2 regions of the Streptomyces durhamensis genome follow, and region 2 is predicted to be linked to the other one. Evidence: riboswitches for the same ligand, from Rfam matches in the RefSeq annotation. Region 2 holds a riboswitch; the other holds the start of a gene.

Region 1 (4,591 bases), on a different contig from region 2:
GGTGCAGCGGACGGGGAGTGGGGGGCGTGGACGAGCCGATGTCATGCGCATCGCTTCCTCTGGTGTTCACCACGGCCGACTCTCGCCTCCGCTCATCGCTCGGCTGTTCACTGGGCTGGATGTGATCGCATACGGACCGTGTGATCCATATCGGTCTAATACATCCTAATCCGAATGAATTTCGGCGATTTAACCCCGCTCTTACAGGTTTCCGCAATAGATCGACCGTATGTGGCGTCGACTCACTCTCTGTCGCCGTTGAGGCCTCATGGGCAGAGCAATACCAGCTGACACAGCCCCTGCCATTGATCAGGCACTTCCAAGTCACCTTCGACTGCGCGGAACCCGAGCGCGTGGCTCGCTTCTGGTGCGAGGTGCCGGGGTACGTCATCTCGCCGCCGCAGGGACCAACGGGGCGCAGCTGCTGACCCATTCGGTCAGCGGCGTCCCGCCCCGTGAGGCCTGCGGGACTACGAAACGCTGATCGAGGTCGAGGAGTACGGCCCCTGGACCGACCAGTTCTGGCGCCGGCGGACACCTCGCACCTGACGACGCCAGGCAGGGCCCCGTCGTACGGCGGCTACTCGGCCGGCCAGATGACGAACGAGGGGAAGGCGTGTCGGCCCGGCCGGGCGCCGGTCTCGTCGAGCGCGGCGCGGATCTCGTGCAGGTGAGCGGTGGTCATCTGGAGGGGTGGCTCGTCGGGCTGGTAGGTGGTGCGCACCGGGTAGTCCACGCCCGGTGCGTTGGTCATCTCGATATGGCAGCCCAGAACGTGGGTGACCGGTCGGCGTTCGGAGAACTCGATCAAGCGGTCGATGGTCCGGGCGAAGGCGGACCGGTCCTGGACGTAGAGCCGGCCGGGATAGACCGTGTCGCCGGTGAGCAGGAACCCGGCCCACGGGTCGTAGAACGTGACCGCCGCCTCGTGGTGCCCCGGGGTGGCGAGGCACTCGACCACGCGGCCTCCCAGATCGACGCGTGCCACACCGGTGGGATCCTCGTCGAATCCGAAGTAGCTCCAGGCGGTGGCGAGGTCGGCGCCGACCAGCGTGGTGCGGGGGCGGTCGGCGAACTGGCCGTCGCCCGCGATGTGGTCGCCGTGCGGGTGGGTGTGCAGCACCAGCAGGTGGTACCCCTGCCGGGGGTTTCGGGTGAGCCAGCCGTCGATGAGCTCGTCGACCACCCGGCGCAGGGGGAAGAACGCGGCGGAAGCGGTGGCGCCGGTGTCGATCAACACCGCCCGGGCGTTTCCGAACAGCAGGAACAGGAACGGCGCCTCGTAGTCGATCGCCATGTTCTGCCGCAGGATGTACGTGTGCTCGTCGTACGCGTGGACCTGGATGTCCGGGTCGGTGTTGTGCTTGGCCGACGGCGAGCCGTGGATCCAGCGGACGTCCAGCCCGCGGGACGGGGGAACCCGGCCGGCGAAGTCGATGCAAGCGCTGCCCGTGTCCATGACGCCTCCACGAGTGCGTCGTCTTGGCGGGCCGGGTACGGCGCACATCTCGTCCGGGGCAGGCACCTGTGCGCCTCCGCGGTGACGCTACCACGGCGCTGACCGGCCCCTCTCCTCGTCCGAAGGCGCCGGCCGGCCTGGCCGCGGATGCCGCCGGCGGTGCGGTTCAGCTGCTCTGCCGGTAGTTCATGAACCAGTGGGTGTCGAAGAAACAGGCCATCGTGAACGGGTGGTGCGGGTCGGTGAGGATGCGGCAGACGAACTCCGCGGTCTGGCAGTCGAAGGGCACGTCCTCGCCGTCGCAGGACCGGATCACCACGGGCCAGTGGTCGGGGTCGTCGCCGTCGGCCCTCCAGCAGTACAGGTTCTCGTGCTCCGTGCTCGCCCAGACGAACAGGCCGTCCTCCCGGAAATCCGTCCACGGCACCTGGTTCAGGTCCAGGAATCCGTCGAAGGCACCCTTGCCGAACGTCTCGACCATGCGCTTGTAGTCGCTCGGCAGCGCGGTGCCCAGGCGGGACTCCGCCTCCGCCCAGTCCACGTCGGGCCGCTGGGCGGGCTGGGTCCACCCGGTGATCCGGACGAGCCGCTCCGTCCAGTCGACGTCCTCGTCCGAAGCGACCGCCGAGGATGCGGGCACCTCCGCGGGCACCTCCCGGTGAGCCACCACCAGCACCGGCCGCACGATCCCCTCCGCGTCCCGCGCCGTACCCGTACCGACCCACTGGTCCCCGTACGCCCACGCCCGTATGGTCACGGCCCGGTCCTCGAAGGGGACGAGGAGGGCCGCGCCCCTGGACTCGTCGGCCGTCGGATCGGTGAAGCCGTCGAGGACGAGGGTGCGCGAGGCGCCGTACCTGCCGCCGAGCAGGTCGGTCAGTTCCTGCAGATCCAGGTCGCCGGGCAGGTACATCCAGTCGTTCACCGGGCCGAGCCGGGCCAGCAGGTCGCTGACGTTCGCTTGGGTGAGCTCCATGGCGGACAGTAGAGCGGACCGCACCGACAACGGCCGGACCGTCCTGCGAGCGACCATCACGACTCCGCGACCGCCGGGACCGTCACGCGCCCTGCGGCGGACGGCACTCCTGGTGAGAGTCGGTCCGGGCGGCATCCGGGTGGGACGGATTCCAGAGCCGGTCGGCCTCACCGCGGGCGACATGCTCCTCGTAGATCCTCACCTTGTACCGCATCACGGCCAGGCTCTCCTGCAACTCCCGGATCCGCCCCTCCACATGGCTTTCGTGGCGGCGCAGCAGCTCCAGCCGCTCATGCTCGTTGCCCGGGCCCTGCCGGACCAGCTCGATGTACTGCCTGATCATCGCCAGTGGCATGCCGGAGGAGCGCAGCTTCGTGCAGATCGCCAGCCATTCCAGATCTTCCTCGTGATAGATCCGACGGCCGTTGGACAGGCGGCGCACCGGGTTGGCGAACAGGCCCTCCCGCTCGTAGAACCGCAGGGCGTGAACGCTCAGCCCACTGCGCTCCGCCACCTCACCGATGCTCAGATCCATGAGCGACCCCCGTCACACAGCGCTTGATCTAGACCCGACTCTAGCTTCTAGCGTCGAGCTGTTGGCCCATCAGGCGATCGGAACTCGGGAGAGCAATGAGCGTGTGGTTTGTCACCGGTGCGGCGCGTGGACTCGGCGCGGAGATCACCCGTGAGGCGCTGGAGCGGGGGCACAGCGTGGTCGCCACGGCGAGGGACGTGTCGGCGGTGCTCCGGGCCTACCCGCGGAAGCCGGAGGGGCTGCTGGCGGTGAAGGCGGACGTGACCGAGCCGGAGCAGTTGACGGCCGCGGTGGAGGCCGCTCTGGCGGAGTTCGGCCGGATCGACGTCGTGGTCAACAACGCCGGCTACGGCCTCGTGGGCGCGATCGAGGAGGCTTCCGACAAGGCTGTCCGGGATCTGTTCGACGTCAACGTGTTCGGCGTGCTCAACACGTTGCGGGCGACCCTGCCGACGTTGCGGGCCCAGCGATCGGGACATGTCGTGAACATCGGCTCCGTGGGCGGCTTCGCCACCGCTCCGGCCGTGGGCCTGTACGGGGCCTCGAAATTCGCCCTCGAGGGCATCTCCGAGGCGCTGCACGGCGAACTCGCACCGCTGGGCGTCCGCGTCACGATCGTGGAGCCGGGCGGGTTTCGCACGGACTTCCTCAACAGCTCCAGCATCCAGGTCGAACCGGCCTCCATCGCGGACTACGATGCCGGCGCCGGGCCGGTGCGCGAGGCACTGGCCGGGAACGACGGCCGTCAGCCGGGAGATCCGGCGAAGGGGGCCAGGGCCATCGTCGACGTCACCGAGGTCGCCGAGCCCCCGCTGCGCCTGCAGTTGGGCGCGGACGCGGTGGAGCGCGTCGAGGCGAAGCTGGATCTGGTGCGCCGTGAACTCGACGAGTGGCGGCACGTGGCGCTGTCCACCACCGTCTGAGTCTCAGCCCGCGGTCCTGGTCCTGATGAGCGGCGCGTCCCGGCGTGAACTCCCGGAACCCGACGCCGTGGTAGAGCCCGCGCGCCTCGGGATGACCCGGCACGCCGAGGCAGGCGACCGTCGTGTGCGTGGCCCCGGCCGCGCGTGCCAGAGGCATCCCGTGCAGAAGCATCGCCCTGGCCGGCCCCAGCCGCCGGTGGTCGGGATGCGTGCCGGCCGGCTCGAACTCGGCGGTGCTGTTCACCTCGTCGAGCCACATGATCGTCGAGGATGCCGACGTCCCGTCCGGCGCTTCGACCAGGAGGTGCAGGTCGCCGCGGTACGACGCCGTCCGCAGCGGCGGCCGAGGAGGGACACGGTGCAGGCGGTCGGGGAACGGGCGGCGCGGGCTGCCGCCCCGGACGACGGCTGTGACGGGTCTCGCCGTCCGGGCCGGCTCTTCGCGGATCGGGCGGTGCGTCAGGAGACGTTGACCGCGCTCCAGGCCGCCGCCACGGTGGCGTACTCCCGGCTGGTGGCGCCGTAGAGGTCCTTGGCCGCGTTCAGAGTCGCGGTGCGGGCGCCCTTGTAGTCCGTGGTGGAGGTCATGTAGACGGTCAGCGCCCGGTACCAGATGGCGGAGGCCTTCTGGTTGCCGATGCCGGTGACGGTGGAGCCGTTGCAGGTGGGGCTGTTGTAGGAGACCCCGTTGATGGTCT
Region 2 (4,591 bases):
CACCCTGGTCCGCGAGGCCCACGCCCGCGGCCTGAAGGTGGTGGGCGCCACGCTGATGCCCTTCCAGGGCCACCGCGGCTACAGCCCGGCCCGCGAGGCGGTACGCCAGCAGGTCAACGCGCAGATCCGGGCCGGCGGGGTGTACGACGCCGTCGTCGACTTCGACAAGGCCCTCCGCGACCCCTACGCCCCCGGCCGCCTGCGCCCCGACTACGACTCCGGTGACCACCTGCACCCCAGCGACCTGGGCTTCAGCAGGATGGCCGAGGTCTTCGACCTGAGCACGCTGGGCGGCGCCGGGCAGGCGGAGCTGTAGCCGGCGGGCGCGCGGCCGAAACCGCCGGGCGCGCCGGGAGCGGGCTCGGGCCGGAGGGATCCGTGATCGGCGGGCGAGGAATACTGGCGGGCATGACCCGCTTGATCCTCGCCACCCGTAACGCCGGAAAGATCACCGAACTGAGGGCGATCCTCGCCGAGGCCGGTCTCCCCCACGAGCTGATCGGCGCCGACGCCTACCCCCATGTCCCCGACGTCAGGGAGACAGGCGTCACCTTCGCCGAGAACGCGCTGCTCAAGGCCCACGCCCTCGCCCAGGCCACCGGCTTGCCCGCGGTCGCCGACGACTCGGGCCTGTGCGTCGACGTCCTGAACGGGGCCCCCGGCATCTTCTCCGCCCGCTGGGCCGGCCGCCACGGCGACGACAAGGCCAACCTGGACCTCCTGCTGGCCCAGCTCGCCGACATCGCGCCGGAGCACCGCGGGGCGCACTTCGCCTGCGCCGCCGCCCTGGCCCTGCCGGACGGCACGGAACGGGTGGTCGAGGGCCGGCTCCGGGGCGTCCTCCGGCACGCCCCGGCGGGCACGAACGGCTTCGGCTACGACCCGGTCCTCCAGCCGGAGGGCGAGACCCGCACCTGCGCCGAGCTGAGCCCGGACGAGAAGAACGCGATCAGCCACCGGGGGAAGGCGTTCCGGGCGCTGGTGCCGGTGGTGCGGGAGCTGCTCGGCTGAACTCTGGTGCGGCCGGAGGGACTCGAACCCTCACGGGAGTTACCCCACTGGGACCTAAACCCAGCGTGACTGCCAATTCCACCACGGCCGCTCGGTGCTGCCCGGCCATGCTAGCGGCCGGGCAGCGGGACCCGTTGGTCAGATGCCAAGGTCCTTGATGATCTTTGCCACGTGGCCCGTGGCGCGGACGTTGTAGAGGGCCCGTTCGACCTTGCCGTCCTCGTCCACGACGACCGTGGAGCGGATGACGCCCATGTACGTCTTGCCGTAGTTCTTCTTCTCGCCGTAGGCGCCGTAGGCCTCGGTGACCTTCTTCTCCGGGTCGGCCAGCAGCGTGACCTTCAGGGACTCCTTCTCGCGGAATTTCGCCAGCTTCTCCGGGGCGTCCGGGGAGATACCGATGACGTCGTAGCCCGCGGAGGCCAGGACCTCCAGGTTGTCCGTGAAGTCGCAGGCCTGCTTGGTGCATCCGGGAGTCAGGGCGGCCGGGTAGAAGTAGACGATGACCTTGCGGCCCTTGTGGGCGGCAAGGGACACCTCGTTGCCGTCGGCGTCCGGGAGGGTGAAGGCGGGGGCCACGTCCCCCGGCTGGAGTCGCTCGCTCATCGGGCCAGGGTAACCGGGGGGCCTTGCGGTGCGCCGGGAGCAGAAGCTGACAGACTGTCCGGGACAGCATCAGGAGACTTCGGAGGCCGTACGGTGGCGGACACGTCGGACACCAGAACCCCGGCGCAGATCGAGGCGGACATCAAGCGCCGCCGCGAAGTGCTGGCCGAGACGCTCGACGAGATCGGGGTGCGGGTGCATCCGAAGACGATCGTCGGGGACGCCAAGGCCAAGGCCGTCGCCCATCTCGATCACACGGTCGGACGGGCGTACGTCCAGGTCAATCGCGTGGTGAGCGAGGTGCGGGCGCAGTTCGTGGACGCGGAGGGCGACCTGCGGCTGGAGCGGGTCGTGCCGGTGGCGCTGCTCGCCGTCGGCGTGGTCGGGCTGCTGACCGTGGGCTCCCGGCGGCGCAAGGACTGACCCGGGCGGGTACGGGCAGGGCGAGGACAGGTAGGTTCGAGGCGTGAGCGCCAACAGAAACCAGCACAGCACCCCCCATCACGACAAGCTCCCGATCCGGATGCTGCACGACCGGGTTCTGGTCAAGCAGGAGACCGGTGAGGGTGAGCGGCGGTCGGGGGGCGGCATTCTGATTCCCGCCACCGCGGCGGTCGGTCGGCGGCTGGCCTGGGCCGAGGTCGTCGCGGTGGGGCAGAACGTACGGACCGTGGAGCCGGGCGACCGGGTGCTGTTCGACCCGGAGGACCGGGCCGAGGTGGAGGTGCGTGGGGTGGCGTACGTGCTCATGCGCGAGCGGGACCTGCACGCCGTGGCCGCGGACCGCTTCGAGGGGTCGGAGGACTCCACGGGCCTGTACCTGTGAGCGGGTCCGCCCGTTAAACGGGTCCGCCCGTCTTTCGGCAGTGCAAAAGGGGCCGGTGACCATCGTCACCGGCCCCTTTTGCACTGCCTTTGCTATGTTCGGGAGTGAGCCCGACGAGACGCGCCGTACCGGGATGAAGGCAAAGACGACGCACCGCAAGAGAGTCGTCATCCGTCTCGGAGGTGCCTGTCATGGCCTGGGTTCTGCTGATCGTCGCCGGACTGCTGGAAGTCGGCTGGTCGATCGGGATGAAGTACACGGACGGTTTCACCCGGCTGGTGCCCAGTGTGTGCACCGGTGCCGGGATCGTCGCCAGCATGCTCCTGTTGTCGTACGCCGCGAGGTCGCTGCCCATCGGTACCGCCTACGGCGTGTGGGTGGGCATCGGGGCGGCCGGTGCGGCGGTGCTCGGCATGGTGGTGCTCGGTGAGCCGGTCACCGCCGCCCGGATCTTCTTCGTGTGTCTGCTGCTGGTCGCCGTGGTGGGACTGAAGGCGACCAGCGGTCACTAGGCGGGCGGGCGTCAGGTGAGGGGGCCGCCTCCCGCGCCGGCGGCGGTGCCCGTCGTGCCGCCGCCGTCGGTGCCGCCGCCCGTGTCCGTTCCTCCCCCGGTCGCGTCGCCGCCGGTTGCGTCCCCGCCGGTGGTGTCCCCGCCCGTGGTGCCCCCGCCGGTCGTGTCCCCGCCGGTGGTGGTGCCACCGCCGTCGGTCGTGGTGGCGCCGCCGGTGGTGTGGGTGCCGCCGGTGGGGGTGCCGCCGCCGGTCGGGGTACCGGTGGTGCCGCCGCCGGACGGGGTCGCGGTGCCGCCGCCGGTCGGGGTCGCGGTCGTGCCGCCGTCGTTCTGGCCGCCGGTGGTGCCCGGCTGGGCCGAGGAGGTGGAGCTGGGCGGCTGGGGCTCGTCGGCGCCCTGCTGCAGTTGCAGGTCGAAGTCGCCGGCCGGGGTGCCCTTGAGGGCGTTACGGGTGTACTGCGCCCAGATCTGGGTGGGCGGGCCGCCACCGTTCATACGGGGCTGGCCGAGGGCGCCGTACAGCGGCATGTGCTTGGCGGTCACCGGGTCCTGGCCCATGACGGAGACCACGGTGGCCAGGTCGGGGGTGTAGCCGGCGAACCAGGCGGCGGTGTCGTTCTCCGCGGTACCGGTCTTGCCGGCCGCGGGACGGCCGGCGCCCTGCGCGGCGACGGCGGTGCCGTTGTCGACCACGCTCTGCAGCATCGACGTGGTGGTGTCGGCCGCTTCCCGGCTGACGGCCTGCTTGACCGACTGCTCGGGCAGCTTGACCACGTCCGAGCCGTTCTTGGTGAGCTTCTCGACCAAGGTGTACGTGCCGTGCTTGCCGTGGTTGGCGAGCGTCGCGTACGACTCCGCCATGTCCAGCACGCTGGCGGTGGCGGTACCGAGGGCGATCGACGGGTACGGCTGGAGGTCCGGGGTGCCGGAGGGGACGCCCAGGTCGACGGCGGTCTCCTTGACCTTGCTGGGGCCGACGTCGACGGCCATCTGCGCGTAGACGGCGTTCACGGACAGGTCCGTCGCCTTGGTGACGGTGATCTGGCCGTACGACTTCTGGTCCTCGTTCTGCGGGGCGTAGGTGCCGCCGCTCCAGCCCTGTACGGGGCGCTCGTTGGTGCCGTCGTACATGGTGTTCGGGGTGATGGTGCGGCCGTCCTGGGTGGTCGAGCCGTTCTGCACCGCCGAGGTGAACACGAACGGCTTGAACGTCGAGCCGACCTGGAAGTCACCGCGGGTCGCGCCGTTGGTGTACTGCTTCACGTAGTCGATGCCGCCGTACATCGCGACGACCTCGCCGGTCTTCGGGTCGACGGAGGCGCCGCCCGCGCGGACGTACTTGTCGGCCGTCACGTTCTTCTTGTCCAGCTTGGAGATCAGCTGGTCGTTCACCGCCTTGACGAAGGCGTTCTGCTTGTTCTTCTGGATCGTGGTGGTGATGCGGTAGCCGCCTGCGGCGAGCTGGTCCTCGGTGAGGATGTTGTTGGTGGTCAGGTAGTGCTTGACCGCCTCCACGAGGTAGCCGCGCTGACCGGTCAGGCCGGTGGAGACCGTCTGCTCCTTGGGCATGGGGAACTTCATGCCGGCGCGCTCGGACTCGCTGAGCCAGCCCTTCTTGACCATGCCGTCCAGGACGT

Evidence for each region. Region 2 has a riboswitch for guanidine ahead of IO33_RS0102360 (DMT family transporter). Riboswitches for the same ligand answer to the same signal wherever they lie in the genome.
Region 1: it holds a riboswitch for guanidine, as region 2 does, so the genes downstream of both, IO33_RS0132120 (MBL fold metallo-hydrolase) here and IO33_RS0102360 (DMT family transporter) in region 2, are expected to answer to the same signal.

Annotation. Positions count from the first base shown of each region.
Region 1 covers NZ_JNXR01000026.1:45,992-50,582, reverse strand. The annotation lists partial or broken gene IO33_RS50640 (VOC family protein) at 300-401, shown strand; gene IO33_RS0132120 (MBL fold metallo-hydrolase) at 581-1,459, opposite strand; guanidine-III (ykkC-III) riboswitch at 1,472-1,539, opposite strand; gene IO33_RS0132115 (SMI1/KNR4 family protein) at 1,626-2,435, opposite strand; gene IO33_RS0132110 (MerR family transcriptional regulator) at 2,518-2,970, opposite strand; gene IO33_RS0132105 (oxidoreductase) at 3,066-3,893, shown strand; gene IO33_RS0132100 (M4 family metallopeptidase) at 4,353-4,591, opposite strand, start outside.
Region 2 covers NZ_JNXR01000002.1:146,177-150,767, reverse strand. The annotation lists gene IO33_RS0102390 (SGNH/GDSL hydrolase family protein) at 1-316, shown strand, start outside; gene rdgB (RdgB/HAM1 family non-canonical purine NTP pyrophosphatase) at 409-1,011, shown strand; tRNA gene IO33_RS0102380 (tRNA-Leu) at 1,016-1,102, opposite strand; gene bcp (thioredoxin-dependent thiol peroxidase) at 1,150-1,617, opposite strand; gene IO33_RS0102370 (DUF3618 domain-containing protein) at 1,711-2,040, shown strand; gene IO33_RS0102365 (GroES family chaperonin) at 2,084-2,443, shown strand; guanidine-III (ykkC-III) riboswitch at 2,530-2,598, shown strand; gene IO33_RS0102360 (DMT family transporter) at 2,635-2,955, shown strand; gene IO33_RS0102355 (transglycosylase domain-containing protein) at 2,967-4,591, opposite strand, start outside.